Regions from separate parts of the Megasphaera massiliensis genome, predicted to be linked through region 1. Evidence: riboswitches for the same ligand, from Rfam matches in the RefSeq annotation. Region 1 holds a riboswitch; each other region holds the start of a gene.
What was found. A riboswitch is a leader RNA that binds a small molecule or an ion and turns the genes downstream of it on or off. The one in region 1 is predicted to bind S-adenosylmethionine.

Region 1 (3,763 bases):
CGATTTCACAGCGTTCTAGGAAGCGGTAAAATACGGCATTGTCAAAAAACATCTGAGAAATCAGTTCGCTGGCCCCGGCATCGACCTTGGTCTTTAAGTTGCGGATGTCGGCGGCGACGGTCTTGGCCTCAGCATGGCCTTCGGGATAGCAGGCACCGATGATGTTGAACTCCGGAGCCTTTTCTTTAATAAAGGCGATGAGGTCGCTGGCGTGTTCGAAGCGGTGCGTTCGTTCTCTTCCCGGCGTTTCGTCGCCGCGAAGGGCCAGGATGTTTTCGATGCCTCGAGCCTTCAGCTCCTGCAATGTTTTAAGTGCATCTTCTTCGGTCAGATAGATGCAGGGCATGTGGGCTACTGTTTCACAGCCCAGGTTTTTTATATATGTTGCGACTTCCGTCGTGCGGTTGCCGCCGTTGCCGCCGGCTCCACAGGTCACGCTGATGAAGTCCGGATGGATCTTGCTCAGTTCATCGAGCGTCGGGTAGACGGTTTCGATGGGCGTATCTCGCTTTGGCGGGAAAACTTCGAATGAAAAGACCGTCTTTTTTGCAAAAAGCTCATGAGTATGCATACATTAATTTCCCCCTCAGATCATAAGAAGATAAAGGGCTGCCCCATAGAGGCAGCCTCTTTTCTATATCTTTATTATATTGAAGATTTTGTTGCCTGTCTATTAGAAACTCGGTAAGATAGCGCCTTGGTACTTGTCTTCGATGAATTTCTTGACTTCCGGAGACTGGAGGGCTTTGACGAGCTTCTGGATTTCCGGACGGTTTTCGTCGCCGTCACGGACGACGACGACGTTAGCGTAAGGCGAATCCTTCGGTTCCAGGAAGAGGGCGTCCTTCAAAGGATTGAGGCCGGCTTCCATAGCGAAGTTGGTGTTGATGAGGGCGATGTCGACGTCGTCGATGGAGCGGGGAATCTGAGCAGCTTCGAGTTCGACGAACTGGAGGTTTTTATCGTTCTTTACGACATCCTGGACGGTGGAGGTGATGTTGCCGCCGTCTTTAAGTGTGATGAGACCGGCGCTCTGAAGGATGAGGAGGGCGCGGCCGCCGTTGGTCGGGTCGTTAGGGATGGCGACTTTTGCACCGTTAGCGAGATCTTTCAGATCTTTAATTTTGCGGGAGTAAATGCCCATGGGTTCGACATGGATCTTGGCGATGGCTTTTAATTTGGTACCGTGTTCGCTGTTGAATTTATCGAGGTACGGCGTGTGCTGGAAGAAGTTGGCATCCAGTTCCTTATCATTCAAAGCCAGGTTCGGTTTGACGTAGTCCGTGAATTCGACGACCTTGAGGTCGACCCCTTCTTTGGCCAAGAGCGGTTTGATTTCGTTGAGGATTTCCGCGTGGGGAACGGGGGTTGCGCCGACGGTGACGGTGACATTCTTGTCGGACGAAGCCGTCGTCTGGGAATCACTGCCGCAGCCGGCGGCTAAGAATGCAACGGCCATCAGGGCCGCAGCGGCGAGAACGGAAAGTTTTTTGAAGTTTTTCATGAGTTATACCTCCTGTTAATAGAATAGTCAGACCTTTTTGCTTCGCCATTATCCATGAAAAAAGCCTCTTCCCGAAAGAGAAAGAGGCTTGGTCTTGGTTCTTTATCTCTCGGAATAGTTTCCGCAGGAATTAGCACCGTGTTATCGGTTGCCGGGCTTCATAGGGCCAGTCCCTCCGCCGCTCTGGATAAATGTCGTTTCAATTGTCTTGTGTAATAGTTTACCATGAATGGGCAATTTGTCAATATGAAAATACTCGATAATCAGTGTCAATTTGAAATGATACGGTGCGAAAAAATTATATTTTAAACGAGGAACCTGTTTTGAGGTTCTTCTATCTTGACAAGAGTCCATTGCCATTATATAATCTAAAGCAAATCATAAATGTTGTCGATGAACGAAACGAGTATATCCGATTGTGGCAGCTACAGCGAGCCGATGGCAGTGGAAGTTCGGCGCAGACCGGCGGATAGAATGGATTCGGGAGATGCGGCCTGAACGGTGACCAGTAGGGTGCGACGGTGTATTTCCACCGCTATCAAAGAAACGTGTATCGCCGTGAGGCCGTACATGTAGAGCTGGACTTACTGAGTCAATTTGGGTGGTACCGCGGAAGAATCTGAACCTTTCGTCCCTTTATAGGGATGGAAAGGTTTTTTTATTGTCTTCAAAGAGAAGGGGAGAGAAAGATGCTGGAAATGAAGGATGTCAGTTTCAATTACGGTAGCGGTGTTCCCGTATTGGAAGGTGTAAATGTGCAAATCGGTGAAGGTGAGTTCATCGGCCTCGGCGGCCGCAACGGCTGCGGGAAAACGACGGTGACCCGCCTGCTCATGGGTCTTGAAAAGCCCGTTTCCGGTGAAATCGTATATAACGGCAAGGTCATAAACGGTGACGATGCTTCCGTTCGCAGCCATTTTATCGGTTATGTATTCCAGCGGCCGGAACGACAGATGTTTCGGCCGACGGTTCGGGAAGAAGTGGCCTATGGACCAAAGCAGCTGGGCATGAGTGAGTCCGAAATCCAAGAAGCTGTTGAGGAAGCCTTGAAGGCGACGCAGCTGACGGAGCTTGCCGAATCGTATCCGCCCAACCTCAATCGCGGTGAAAAACAGCGGGTTGCCATCGCCTCGGCCATTGCCATGCATACTCAGTATCTCATCCTCGATGAACCGACGAGCGGTCAGGACAGCGAAGATAAGGAGCAGCTCATGGAACTTTTGAGCGAACTTCATCAAAAGGGCATGACCATCCTCATCATCAGTCATGATATGGATATTTTTGCAGAATACTGTCAACGGGTCATCGTCATCGGCAATCATACCAAGGCCTTTGACGGGACGCCGGAAGAACTGTTTACGAAACGCCCTGATCTATATGACTTGGGCCTGAGCCGGCCCGACGCCGTCGCCTTGTCTATGGCGGCACCGGATTTTCCTTATTGTAAATCGATGAAAGAGTTTACGGCAGCCATGCTGGAAAGAATAGGAGGTACGAAATGATGATGAAAAAATTTGTTCCCGTTACGAAATTAATCGGTACCTTTGCCTTTTCTTTTTGGGCTCTGGTCATGCATACGCCCCTTCCTTTAGTCGGTTTGGTCGTCCTTGAACTCATTCTATTAGGCATGTGCGGCAGCTTATCCCGCAATGTCAAGGCCGTATTCAGCCTGATCATTTTCGCCGTCTTCTTGGCGGTCGTACAGCTCCTAGGCGGCGGATCGATGGAATCGGCTTACGTCACGGGCCTTCGCATGCTGGCCATGACCATCGTTTTCATCATCTTGCTGACGACGACGCGCCTCCAGGATTTGACGGCAGCCTTGGTCAAGCAGATTAAGATCCCTTATGAATACGCCTTCATGTTTACGGCGGCCCTGCGCTTCGTGCCGGACTTCATCGCCGAAAGTCAGGCCGTTCAGGAAGCCCAGGCCTGCCGGGGCCTTTCGACGAAGGGCAATGTTTTTAAGAAAGTCATCAACTACATGAGTGTCGTCCAGCCGCTCATGCTGAAGTCCCTGGGCCGGTCGGAAACGATGGCTCTCAGCTTGGAACTGCGCGGCTTTGGCAGTCATGAACACAGTTTTATGAGCAACGTTCAGCCCAAAGGACGCGATTACATCGTTATTTTTGTCATGTTGGCCTTGAGCTGCGGTATCGTTTACTTGCGGATGCAGGGTATGGTATAGGAGGGGAACTCGATGAAACAAGTAGCAGATATTTCTAAATTAGAATTTCATCACCGTCAGGGCGGTCAGTT
Region 2 (3,763 bases), on a different contig from region 1:
GTACTCCTGAGCCGCCTGTTCATGGCCCTTGCGCCGAGCCAGGCGGTCGACGACGGCCACACTGGGCTGTGCTAATATGCTGACACTGGGTACGACGACTTCATAGCTGCCGGGATATTCGCGCATCGTATAGAGCGCTTCGTTCTCCCAGGCGATGAGGACGTCCCCCTGCCCGTTTTCGACAAAGGTCGTCGTCGAGCCCCGGGCGCCGGCGTCCATGACGGTGACATGGCGGTAGAGGTCGGTCATGAAGGCCCGGGTCTTGATTTCATTCCCCCCGAAATGATCAAGGCCCCAGCTCCAAGCGGCCAAAAAGTTCCAACAGGCACCGCCGCTGCTCTTGGGATCGGGCGTAATGACACTGACGCCGGATTTCGTCAAATCGTTCCAGTCGCGTATCCCCTTAGGATTCCCCTTGCGAACCAGAAAGACGATGGTCGACGTGTACGGTGCCGAGTCATCGGGAAGTTCCTGTTCCCAACCGGCATCGATGAGGCCGGCCCGTTCCAGGCGTTCGATGTCATACGACAGGGCCAGGGTCACGACATCAGCCCGACTGCCTTCGATGACCGATCGGGCCTGGCTGCCCGAACCGCCGTGAGACTGGACGATGCGGATATCCTTCCCGGTCTGCTCTTTATAATGCTTTTGAAAGGCTTCATTATATTCTTTATATAATTCACGTGTTGGATCATACGAGACGTTGGTCAAGGTAAGCGTGTCCTCATCAGTCCCACGACCGCAGCCGGCCAAGAGACCGGCCGCCGTGAGGACTGCCGTGACAGTCAGTACCGCTATGATTTTTTTATGTTTCATATCTTTTCCCCCTCGATACCGACTGCAGGCCCTTACAGGCCTTCTTCAAATAAAGATGTAGATAAATAGCGCTCGCCGCCGTCCGGCAAGAGGACGACGATAGTCTTGCCCTCATTTTCCGGCCGCTTGGCGACGGTTAGGGCCGCCTGTAAGGAGGCACCTGACGAGATGCCGACCAAGAGGCCGTCGGTCTTGGCCACTTCCCGAGCCCGTTCATAAGCATCCTCATTCGATACGTCGATCACATCATCTACGAGTGACATATCGAGGACGCTGGGAATGAAGCCGGCGCCAATCCCCTGAATGGCGTGGGGCCCGGGCTTTCCGCCGCGAAGGACGGCCGAGTCTTTCGGCTCGACAGCGACGATTTGTACCTCCCGGTCATGGCTTTTTAACCCCTCAGCCGTGCCGGTAATGGTACCGCCAGTGCCGACGGACGAAATGAAGATATCGACATTACCGTCCGTATCGCGCCAGATTTCTTCGGCCGTCGTCGTCCGGTGGATGGCCGGATTGGCCGGATTGTCGAACTGCTGCGGAATGAAGGCGTTGCCGTAAGACTTTCGCAGTTCTTCAGCCTTGCCGATACTGCCGCGCATCCCCTCGATGCCCGGTGTCAGCACGACTTCTGCACCCAAAGCCTTGACGATTTTCTGCCTTTCCAGGCTCATCGTATCAGGCATGGTCAAGATGAGGTGCAAACCTTTCACGGCCGCGGCCATGGCAAGACCGATGCCGGTGTTGCCGCTCGTCGGTTCGATGATGACCGTATCCTGATTGATCTTCCCGGCTTGTATCCCGGCGTCGATCATGGCCACGGCCACTCGATCCTTGACGCTGCCCAAGGGATTGAAGTATTCAAGCTTGGCCAGGACCCGGCCTTTGATGCCGTGTACCGCCTGCCAGCGGGTCAGCTCCAAGAGCGGCGTATGACCGACGAGGTCGGTCACGTATTTTGCTACATGCTCCATAAGATCCCTCCATGTTGCCAAAAGAAAAGCGCCACCTGTGATAAGCAGATGGCGCAAGAAATAAACGTATGCCCATGACTTCATCTGCCAGGTAAAATCCTGCTGGAATTGGCACCTTACCTACGTAGGTTGCCGCAGCGTCAAAGGGCCAGTCCCTCGGCTGCTCTGGATGAATAGGTTCGTATTGTATTGTCCTATGATAGATAGCTGTACAATACGATTATATCGTACAACACATGATGGTCAAATTTTTTAAGTACCCCATAATGACATACCTCATTCTTATACAATGTATACAACAACGATTCGCTTGAAACGTTACTGGAATTGTACACTTTGTAAGGCGTCTTGTCAAGGCATTTTATGAAAAAAATGAAGAAAAAAGTTAAAATTACGTATAAAGAAGCCTTCATCCGCCTTCATTAAAAAGTAAGGCGCATTTGATACCAAACGGCGCCACCGTGTTCCGAGGTGCTGAGTCCCTCGTTTTTAAAGCCGAATTTAGCATAATAATGCAGGAGTTTTTCCTTACAGGTCAGGACCAGTCCCTGGCGGCCTTCTTTGCGGGCGTCGTCGATAGCTTTCGTGAGAAGTAATGCGGCATAACCGTGCTTCCGATAACTTGGCAATGTATTGACGCCGAAAATCATCTGCCAAGCACCCTTTTCGTCGTGGAGAGAGGCATCCCCATAGAGGTCGTCCGTCAAATCGCGTTGATCCGTAACCATGCCGTCGACGAAAGAAATAAGAGTCCCATCGTCGCCAAAGAGCAGCCAAAAATGACGGCCAAAGTAGGAAATACGGCCGCGCAGGCGTTCTTCCGATGCCGCCTCGGCTGCCGGAAAACAAGCCGCTTCTACGGCGGTGACAGCCTTAAGGTCGTCGAGAGTTGCCGTTCTGATATTCATGCCATCGCTCCTTCCATCACGGCCCTCCTGCCTCTTACAGTCGGACACAGTGAACGTATATTTCAAATATTATATCGTAAATGCCGAGAAAAAGCTACAGGAAAACGTCTGGAGAAAGTCCGTAAATGAACGTCCCGAAAGTTCCAGACCGTCATATCGCTCTTTTTCAACAGCAGCAGCCGGTCGGCATCGAATAAATACCCCTGTAACTCCGGCCCCTTCCGGGAATCGAAGCATCCCTCCGAACCATTCGAACGGCTGTGATTTTCACCGGAAAAGGCCTGTCACAGCGGCAGATACAGAAAAGGACTTGTATGAAGTTTTTACCTCACACAAGTCCTTTTCAAAAGGCTTTATGTCGCCCTTTATGCTTCAGTGTTCGCTTACACCGGCACGGCTTTCTTCCCTGGCTGCGTGATCGGCAGCCATGCGGCGGAGCCGTTTATTTCGCCGTACTTCGGCTTTCCGGTTGCTTTCCTTTATATTCGCGACGACGGACCGGGCCAACCAGCCCAGGAGACAACCGGTCAAGAGGATCTTAATGGCCGGTAAATCCCAGTGTGTCGACAAGAGCAGTGCCAAGACGACGAAGGCAGCCGTGACGAGCGTTTTATTCATGAATCGATGCATCTCCCTGTAAACGTACATAAATAGCCTCAAATTGAATTTAATTATACACGCTTTTCGGGAATAAAACAAGCCGTAATCGCAGGGGCCACTCCCTTGCGTAAAGGCTAAATTTGGGCAAAGAGTTTTTCTTTGGTCCGTTCGGCTTCAGCTTTGATCTTTTCGATGTCGAGTTTGGTAAACTCTTTGTTCCGCAGGAGGACTTCCCCGTTTACCAAAACCGTGTCGACGTCCATGCTGTTGGCGCTGTAAGCCATGAGGCTGAGGGCGTCGTGTTTCGGGTACCAATGGAGGCCTTCGCGGTCGACTAAGGTGATGTCGGCTTTGTAGCCGGCTTCGAGTTTGCCCACATCGGTGTAGCCCAGGCATTTGGCCCCGCCTTCAGTCAGCATGTTGATAGCCGTTTCAGCCGGGATGACCGTCGGATCGAGGGTGTTGGCC
Region 3 (3,763 bases), on a different contig from region 1:
CAGAAATCGAATTCGCGTGTGAATCATAAAATACCTCGCAGAACGTAGACAGAAGATGATATCCGTTTTTCTTCAAACCGCTTATTTACGGGCTTCACGGAAGGCATCGGCCAGTGAGAAAGTAAGGGGCCCGGTGACTTTAGTAGCGTCGATGATAGGCTGCATGATGTGGCGGAATTCATCGCTCTTCTTGGATAATACATATAGTTTTGAAGTGTTGCGGGCATCCCACAAGGCGTCGTGCATTTGGCCGTCGAAGGTTTCGCCAAGGGTGCTGACCGCTTTATCAAGGGATATGACGTTGTCGAGCCCCAGAAGATTGCAGTAAATCTGTTGGAAATTCTGCCAGTGTTCGAGCATCCAGCGGACGCGTTCATCTTCTTTGGCATTGGTAATTTTGAGACGGAGTTCGCTGTCGAGCTGACGCCAGTCGTTTTCGCTCCAGGCATACATCTCGTAATCGTTGGGACAGCCTTCATTGCACCAGGTGAGAAAGTGACCGAAGGCTTCAGTGAAATGGGGCTTTCCCTTTAACATTTCCATCGTAATGCCCGTCAATTCTTGGCAAGTCTGATTCATGGCCGTCGTGTATTCCGGCATGACGTATTCTTTGTAGGCTGAGATTTCATTGCCTTCTTCGTCTATCTTGACGGCACCGATTTCGATGATTTCGCCCTTACACGTTCGGCGTGCTTCTTTTTGGTCTCGCCCGATGGGGTTCATCTCGAAGTCGACGAATACTGCTTTCATAGGTCAGGCTCCTTTCTGATTCATGATGATAATTTTTATTATACCATAATAAAAAGGCCTCGTGCAGAAGATATTATGCACGAGGCCTTGTAGTGTCTATCTTTTTTGAAGGCTGTCTTTTAGAAGCGATGGCTTAGAATGCCGGGAGAATCGTTCCTTGGAAGTGTTCGTCGATGAACTGTTTAATCGGGGCAGACTGATAAATAGCGAGGACCTTTTTGTAGGTTTCGTTGTTTTCATCGCCTTGGCGAACGACGAGTACGTTGGCATACGGCGAGTCCTTCGATTCAACGAGGAGGGAATCCTTCTGCGGGTTCAGACCGGCCGGAATGGCGTAGTTGGTGTTGACGCAGGCCAGGTCCGTGTCATCGAGAGAACGGGGAATCTGAGCGGCATCGAGTTCGACGAACTGGAGATTTTTCGGATTGGCCGTAATGTCCGTTACCGAAGCGTCTACGGAGTTGCCGTTCTTCAAGGTAATCAGGCCGGCCTGTTGGAGCAGGAGCAAGGCCCGGGCACCGTTGGTCGGGTCGTTCGGAATCGTTACCTTGGCGCCGTCGGCGACGTCTTTGAGATCTTTATATTTATGGGAATAAACGGCCATGGGCAGGATAATCGTCTTGCCGATGGAAACGAGCTTTAAGCCCTGTTTCTTGACGACGTTATCGAGGTACGGCTGGTGCTGCATGGAGTTCATATCGAGGTCTCCGTCAGCCAGGGCCTTGTTGGGCTGGACGTAGTCGTTGAATTCGACGACTTTGATGTCGAGGCCTTGTTTGGCAGCTTCTTTGGCGACTTCTTCCATGACTTCTGCATGGGGACCGGCGGTGACGCCGACTTTGATTTCTTTCTTGTCACCGGAGGCAGCGGAATCGCTGGAGGAACCGCAGCCGGCGACAGCCAGGCAGGCCGTGGCGATGAGGAGGGCTGCAAAGACTTTTTTTACCGTTATTTTCATGTAAATCATATCCTTTCTGAAAGTAAATGGAAGTTGTCGCTCAAAAAGAAAAGCCGTCATTCAGATGACGGCTCGGATTGCGATTCGTTCATCTGCCGGTAATATACCGCTGGACTTGGCACCTATCCCGATTGGGGGTTGCCGCAGCGTCATCGGGCCATTCCCTCGGCTGCTCTTGATGAAAGACAATGTGTTGTTGATGGTGTATATAGTACCATTGAGAGAATACACTGTCAAGTCCTTTTTTGCTTTTCTTGAGAATTTTTTTGTCTCATGTTATAATGAACCTACTCATCGGAGGGCTTTATACCCGTATTGTATCAGGCTGGATAAGATGTCGCAGCAGCCATTGTCCGGAGGTCCTGCAAGTCCGTATATTTGCAGGTCGACGTAAGGGCAGTCAGGTCTGTTGTGGTTTTTTATCCGGCTTTTTTTGCGCACATAGCTTCGAGGTGATAAAATATGCAGTTTGAACGGGATTTACATTGGCAGATTTATTCGGCAAAAGCCTTTTACTTTATCGGCGGTTTCGGCTTTACGACGTGGGCGTCGCTCATTCCTTTCTTGAAACGGAACCTGGCGATACCGGCCGACCACTTGGGCTTTCTCTTGCTGGGAATCGGCCTCGGGGCCTTGATCATGATGATGCTGGCCGGTACCATTGCGGCCCGTCTCGGCTGCCGTCGTTCCTTGACCATCGCCGGCTTTTGCATCGCTGCCTTTTTGAATCTCTTGTGCTACATGCCGGCCTATGGGCTGGCTGTCCTGACGGCGGTCTGCCTCGGCGCTTCTTTAGGCCTCATGGATGTCGTCGTCAATATCAATGGCATCTTTATCGAACGAAAAGTTCGTACGCGCATCATGTCGGGCTTGCAGGCCATGTGGTCTCTGGGCAATTTCATGGGCGCCGCCTTCTTTGCCTTTTTGCTCCAATTCCACCTGCCCTGGCAGGGCGTAGCCTTTGCCAGTTCGGCTGTCATCATGGCCTGCGTTTTCTTTTTCGGGCCTCACTTGCACAATGAACGCCAGGCGGCTCAGAAACGGCCGCACTTCATACGGCCTAAGGGCCAAATCGCCGTCATCGGCCTTATTTGTATGATTGCCTTTCTCGTCGAAGGCGCTATCGATGACTGGAGCGGCGTCTTCATGACCCTTGAAAAGGGCATCGATATCTCCCGGTCGGGCTTGGGGCTGACCTTGTTTACGGCTTCGTCCTTCATCACCCGCCTGGCAGGGGATACGCTGACTATGCATTGGGGGCCGCGGCGCCTTCTTGCCCTGTCCCTGCCCATTGCCTTTTTGGGATTTATCGGACTCTTGACGATCAGCGAAGGCTGGCTGCTCTTCCTGTCCTTCATTTTAATCGGTCTCGGTACGGCCAACACGGTACCTATTTTCTATTCCCTCTTGGGGCGGCAGAAAGTCATGCCTATTTCTGACGCCGTTTCGTCGGTCAGTACCATCGGCTACGCCGGCATCCTTTTGGCGCCGGCCCTCCTTGGCTTTATCGGCCGGACCTATTCGCTGTACGCGTCTTTCAGCCTGGTCACGGTCCTCTTGGTCGTCATGGCGGCCATTTCCTTAAAAATCGTAAAAGAATAATCGCTGCCGCCGGAACGATGGGGGCATAAAAAAACTACGGCCTTATGAGCAATCCCTCATAAGGCCGTAGTTTTTTATGCGTCGATGACTTTTCCCGGATTTAAGATACCCTTCGGGTCGAGGGCCCGTTTGATGGTCTTCATGATGGTCAGTTCGCCCTTGGGCGTGAACTGTTCCATGTATTTCAGCTTTTTGGCGCCGATACCGTGTTCGCCGGCCAGGCGGCCGCCGACGCTGTAGGCATAGGCGTATACTTGTTGATGGAATTCTTCGACGTTTTTGTCCCACTCTTCGTCGCTCATATCCATCTTGCAGAGGACGATGTGCAGGTTGCCGTCGCCGATGTGAGCATTGATTTTAACTTCAAAGGGATAATTTTGACCGATGTCCATGATTTTTTCGATCGTTCCGGCAATCTTATGAACCGGTACGACGACGTCGTCGGTCAGGAAT
Region 4 (3,763 bases), on a different contig from region 1:
CCGGACGGCCGCCGGCCAGGACCGTCGCCCCTTCTTCGATGCCTTTGGCAATGTACGAATCGACGATCTTCCACTGTTCTGCCGAAGCGACAGCGCCGACTTTCGTCGTTTCCAAGGTCGGGTCGCCGACCTTATATTCCGGCAGGACCTTGAGGATGATGTCTTCGATTTCTTTTTTCGCTTCCTTCGGGATGATCAGCCGCGACAGAGCCGTGCAGGTCTGGCCGCTGTTGAGCAGGAGCGAATTGAAGCACATGCGGACGGCCTTTTCATAGTCGGCCCCGGGCAGGATGATAAAGGGTGATTTGCCGCCCAATTCCATGCTGATGCGCTTCATAGAAGCCAAGGCCCGCTGGGAGACCTTGATACCGGCTTTGGTCGAACCCGTAAAGGATATCATGGCGATATTGGGGTCGTCGCAGATAGCGTTGCCGATTTCACCGCTGCGGCCGGGGATGAAGTTGAAGACGCCCTTCGGGAAGCCGGCCCGATCAAAGGCTTCGGCCAAATAATAAGCCGTTACCGGCGTAGACTGGCTGGGCTTTAAGACGACCGTAGCACCGACTAAAATAGCCGGGATGACTTTCTGGATAACCTGGCCCAAAGGATAGTTCCACGGCGTGATGCAGCCGATGACCCCTAAGGGACGGCGGTAGACGACGGACTGGGGCAGTTTTTCGACTAAGGGCAGGTCCGGGGCCAAGTCGATATAAGACTGGGTCCGTACGAACTGGTAGGCGATGTGATTGGTCTTAACGAAGGAAACGGGGATGCCCAATTCCTTGACGGTGGCATCGACCATCTGCGGTTCAAACTGAATGAGCTCTTTAAGCAATTTTCTCATAAAATCAATTCGTTCTTCCATCGGCCTTGCCGCCCACGCAGGAAAGGCCTTGGCTGCAGCAGCTGAGGCCGCGGCGACATCCTGTTCACCGGCAGCGGCAACGGTCGTGAAAACTTCCTTCGTCGCCGGATTTTCAACGTCGATGTATTGGCCGGATAAGGGAGCTACCCACTGGCCATCGATATACAATTTTTTAAAGTCCATGAAAAAAACCTCCTTTGCGCTGATTTATGCTACCATTATAGATAGAAATTCTCCATTGTGCAACAAAAAAGGCATCGTACTCTGAAAAATTTAAGTACAATGCCTTTACCATTATTTTGCCTCGACTTCCAAGGCCTCCGATTCCGACGCGAAATGCCCCAGAACAGACCCGCCGACAAGACCGACGACAAAGGGAACGATCCAGCCGAAGCCGTAGGCCGACAAGGGAACGGCAGCGACGATGGCTTTGGCAACGGCCAGGCTGCTAAGGCCCGGCAGGGATTCCAAGCAGGCGAAGACCGTGACCAAGTAGACCGAACCCTTATAGGCCCACTGATTGGGCAGCAAGGGACCGACGATGCCTAAGACCAATAAGGCCAGGCACGGCGGATAAGCGACGCCGAAGATCCAGCCGATGTAGGTGACGATGCCGTCGACACCGAGGAAGGCCGTCAGGGCCGAGAGGATCGAGCAGGCGACGGCCGCCTGTTTATAACTGACACGGCTGCCGGAAGTCGTGCTGGTAAATTCCGCAACGGCAGCGATCTGACCGATGGCTGTCGTCAGGCAGGCCAAGACGACGGCGATGCCCATGGGAATCATGACCCAGGTGCCGATGCGGTGGATGATGGCTACCAAGAGTTCAGCCCGGCCGATGGACTGGGGATAGTAGGAACTGACGCTGGCCCCCATGTAGAGCAGGCTGCCGTAGATGATGAGCAGCAGGACGAAGGAGACGACGCCGCAGTAGATGAGGACCTTATTGCGCTGGCCGACGCCCGTATAGCCCTTGCCGCGAATGGAGCTGAGGAAGACGGCAGCCATGATGAAGCTGACCAGGACGTCGCCCGTATTGTAGCCGCCGAGGAAGGCATTGACGAAGGGATTGTCTGCGGCAGGTTCCGCCGGCGTCCCCAAGGGGAAGAAAATCCCGGCAATGGCGATGGCCACCAAAATGAAGGCCAAGGCCGGCGTCAAATACTTGCCCATGCGGTCCATGACGTTATGCGGGTCGGCGACGAAGAAGTAGCAGAGCAGGAAATAAAGGACGACTAAAGGAATCATGGGCGCTGCCGGAAAATTTCCTTGTACACCGAGCTGGATGGCCGTCGCCGCCGTCCGCGGAATGGACACGAAGGTACAGACCAGCATCAAAGCCGCCAATAAAATCCGGTACGTATATTTTCCGACCTTGTCCGTAATCGTATGGACGTCGCCGTTGAGGCCGATGACGATGAGCGTAAAAATAGGCAGGAAAATCCCCGACAAGGTCAAACCGGCCAGGCCCGACAAGAAATCACTGCCGCTGTTGAGCCCCAAGTGCGGCGGAAAAATAAGATTGCCGGCCCCGAAATAGGTGGCAAAAAAAGCAAAGCCCAGGATGATGACATCCCGTTTCCGAATCGTCTGTCTGCTGGAATCATTCATAAGAAAAGTCCCCCCAACCCCATCATAAAGAATAAGTGCATCATACAAAAAAGAGGCGCTGCCCTCAAGCTGCGCCTCAATTCACATCATATCTTTCAGGAATAGCCTGTAGGAATTGGCACCTTACCATTGGCAGGTTGCCGCAGCGTCATCGGGCCCATCCCTCAGCTGCTCTGGATATTGCGGTATGAAATTTTGTATGTATTGGTAGTATTTTATAAAACTTTTCGCTGTTTGTCAATAACTTTTTAACAAAATTACTTCTTCGACGGCTTATTTTGACTTCCCGGGCATAAATCAGAGAGGAAGCATTCGTCGCATAAAGGCTTTCGGGCCTTGCAGACCCGTCGTCCGTGCCAGATGAGCCAATGATGAGCCCGGCTCCACCATTCCTTGGGAATGGCCTTCTGCAGTCCCTTTTCGACTTCAAGGGGCGTCTTGCCTTTGGCCAGCTGGAGCCGATTGGATACGCGAAAGACGTGGGTATCGACGGCGATGGCCGGAATGTCGAACAAGACACTGACCAGGACATTGGCCGTCTTGCGGCCGACGCCGGGCAGTTTCACCAATTCGTCAAAAGTCTGCGGTACTTCACCGCCATAGTCTTCACAGAGGATGGCGCAGTTGGCCAGGATATTCTTGGCCTTGCTGTGATAAAGGCCGCAGGTCCGAATCTTTTCTTCGAGGCCGTCGAGGCCGAGGGACAGCATCTTTTCTGCCGTATTATATTCCGGGAAGAGGCCGGCCGTCACGATATTGACCCGTTCGTCCGTGCACTGAGCCGACAAGATGACGGCAATCATCAGTTCAAAGGGCGAATTGTAGTGCAGGGCCGGCTTCATGATGCCGTATTGATCCTGGAAACGCTGGAGCATTTCATCTTTTACTTTCTTGGTAACAGCCATATCACTTTACTTCCTCATCGGTATCGATGACATCATTGAGACTTCCCATTTCATAGCCGCCAAGGTCGAGGGTAACGTAGGAGAACCCCGTATCCTTAATGGCCCGGACGATTTCCTGGCGATGGGCCAACACCGACGGGATCTCGTCTAAGCCCACTTCGATACGGGCTACGTCGCCGTGATAGCGGACCCGCAGCGACCCTTGAACGTAAGGAGCCACAGCGGCTTCGGCAGCATCGATCTGAGCCAGGAGATGCGGCGTCAGGCGGACGCCGTAAGGAACGCGGCTGGCCAAACAAGCGGCACTCTGCTTATTCCAGGTCTGGAGACCGAATTCCTTGGACAGGGCCCGGATATCGGCCTTGTCTAAGCCGGCTTCGAT

Region 2: another riboswitch for S-adenosylmethionine. It lies ahead of cysK (cysteine synthase A); the one in region 1 lies ahead of UCI88_RS06800 (MetQ/NlpA family ABC transporter substrate-binding protein).
Region 3: another riboswitch for S-adenosylmethionine. It lies ahead of UCI88_RS10575 (MetQ/NlpA family ABC transporter substrate-binding protein); the one in region 1 lies ahead of UCI88_RS06800 (MetQ/NlpA family ABC transporter substrate-binding protein).
Region 4: another riboswitch for S-adenosylmethionine. It lies ahead of UCI88_RS10120 (branched-chain amino acid transport system II carrier protein); the one in region 1 lies ahead of UCI88_RS06800 (MetQ/NlpA family ABC transporter substrate-binding protein).

Annotation. Positions count from the first base shown of each region.
Region 1 covers NZ_JAXIXE010000035.1:41,723-45,485, forward strand. Annotated here, with positions in the region: gene metF (methylenetetrahydrofolate reductase [NAD(P)H]) at 1-571, opposite strand, end outside; gene UCI88_RS06800 (MetQ/NlpA family ABC transporter substrate-binding protein) at 674-1,504, opposite strand; SAM riboswitch class I at 1,604-1,698, opposite strand; T-box leader at 1,889-2,143, shown strand; gene UCI88_RS06805 (energy-coupling factor ABC transporter ATP-binding protein) at 2,194-3,006, shown strand; gene UCI88_RS06810 (energy-coupling factor transporter transmembrane component T family protein) at 3,009-3,692, shown strand; gene UCI88_RS06815 (tryptophan transporter) at 3,705-3,763, shown strand, end outside.
Region 2 covers NZ_JAXIXE010000036.1:160,497-164,259, reverse strand. Annotated here, with positions in the region: gene UCI88_RS07605 (sulfate ABC transporter substrate-binding protein) at 1-816, opposite strand, end outside; gene cysK (cysteine synthase A) at 849-1,787, opposite strand; SAM riboswitch class I at 1,865-1,963, opposite strand; gene UCI88_RS07595 (GNAT family N-acetyltransferase) at 2,210-2,695, opposite strand; gene UCI88_RS07590 (hypothetical protein) at 3,068-3,313, opposite strand; gene UCI88_RS07585 (amidohydrolase) at 3,430-3,763, opposite strand, start outside.
Region 3 covers NZ_JAXIXE010000048.1:12,338-16,100, reverse strand. Annotated here, with positions in the region: gene UCI88_RS10585 (hypothetical protein) at 1-27, opposite strand, end outside; gene UCI88_RS10580 (3'-5' exonuclease) at 82-750, opposite strand; gene UCI88_RS10575 (MetQ/NlpA family ABC transporter substrate-binding protein) at 884-1,708, opposite strand; SAM riboswitch class I at 1,794-1,893, opposite strand; gene UCI88_RS10570 (MFS transporter) at 2,171-3,310, shown strand; gene UCI88_RS10565 (FAD-binding oxidoreductase) at 3,385-3,763, opposite strand, start outside.
Region 4 covers NZ_JAXIXE010000045.1:60,533-64,295, forward strand. Annotated here, with positions in the region: gene UCI88_RS10115 (aldehyde dehydrogenase family protein) at 1-1,048, opposite strand, end outside; gene UCI88_RS10120 (branched-chain amino acid transport system II carrier protein) at 1,160-2,476, opposite strand; SAM riboswitch class I at 2,562-2,660, opposite strand; gene nth (endonuclease III) at 2,734-3,381, opposite strand; gene larE (ATP-dependent sacrificial sulfur transferase LarE) at 3,383-3,763, opposite strand, start outside.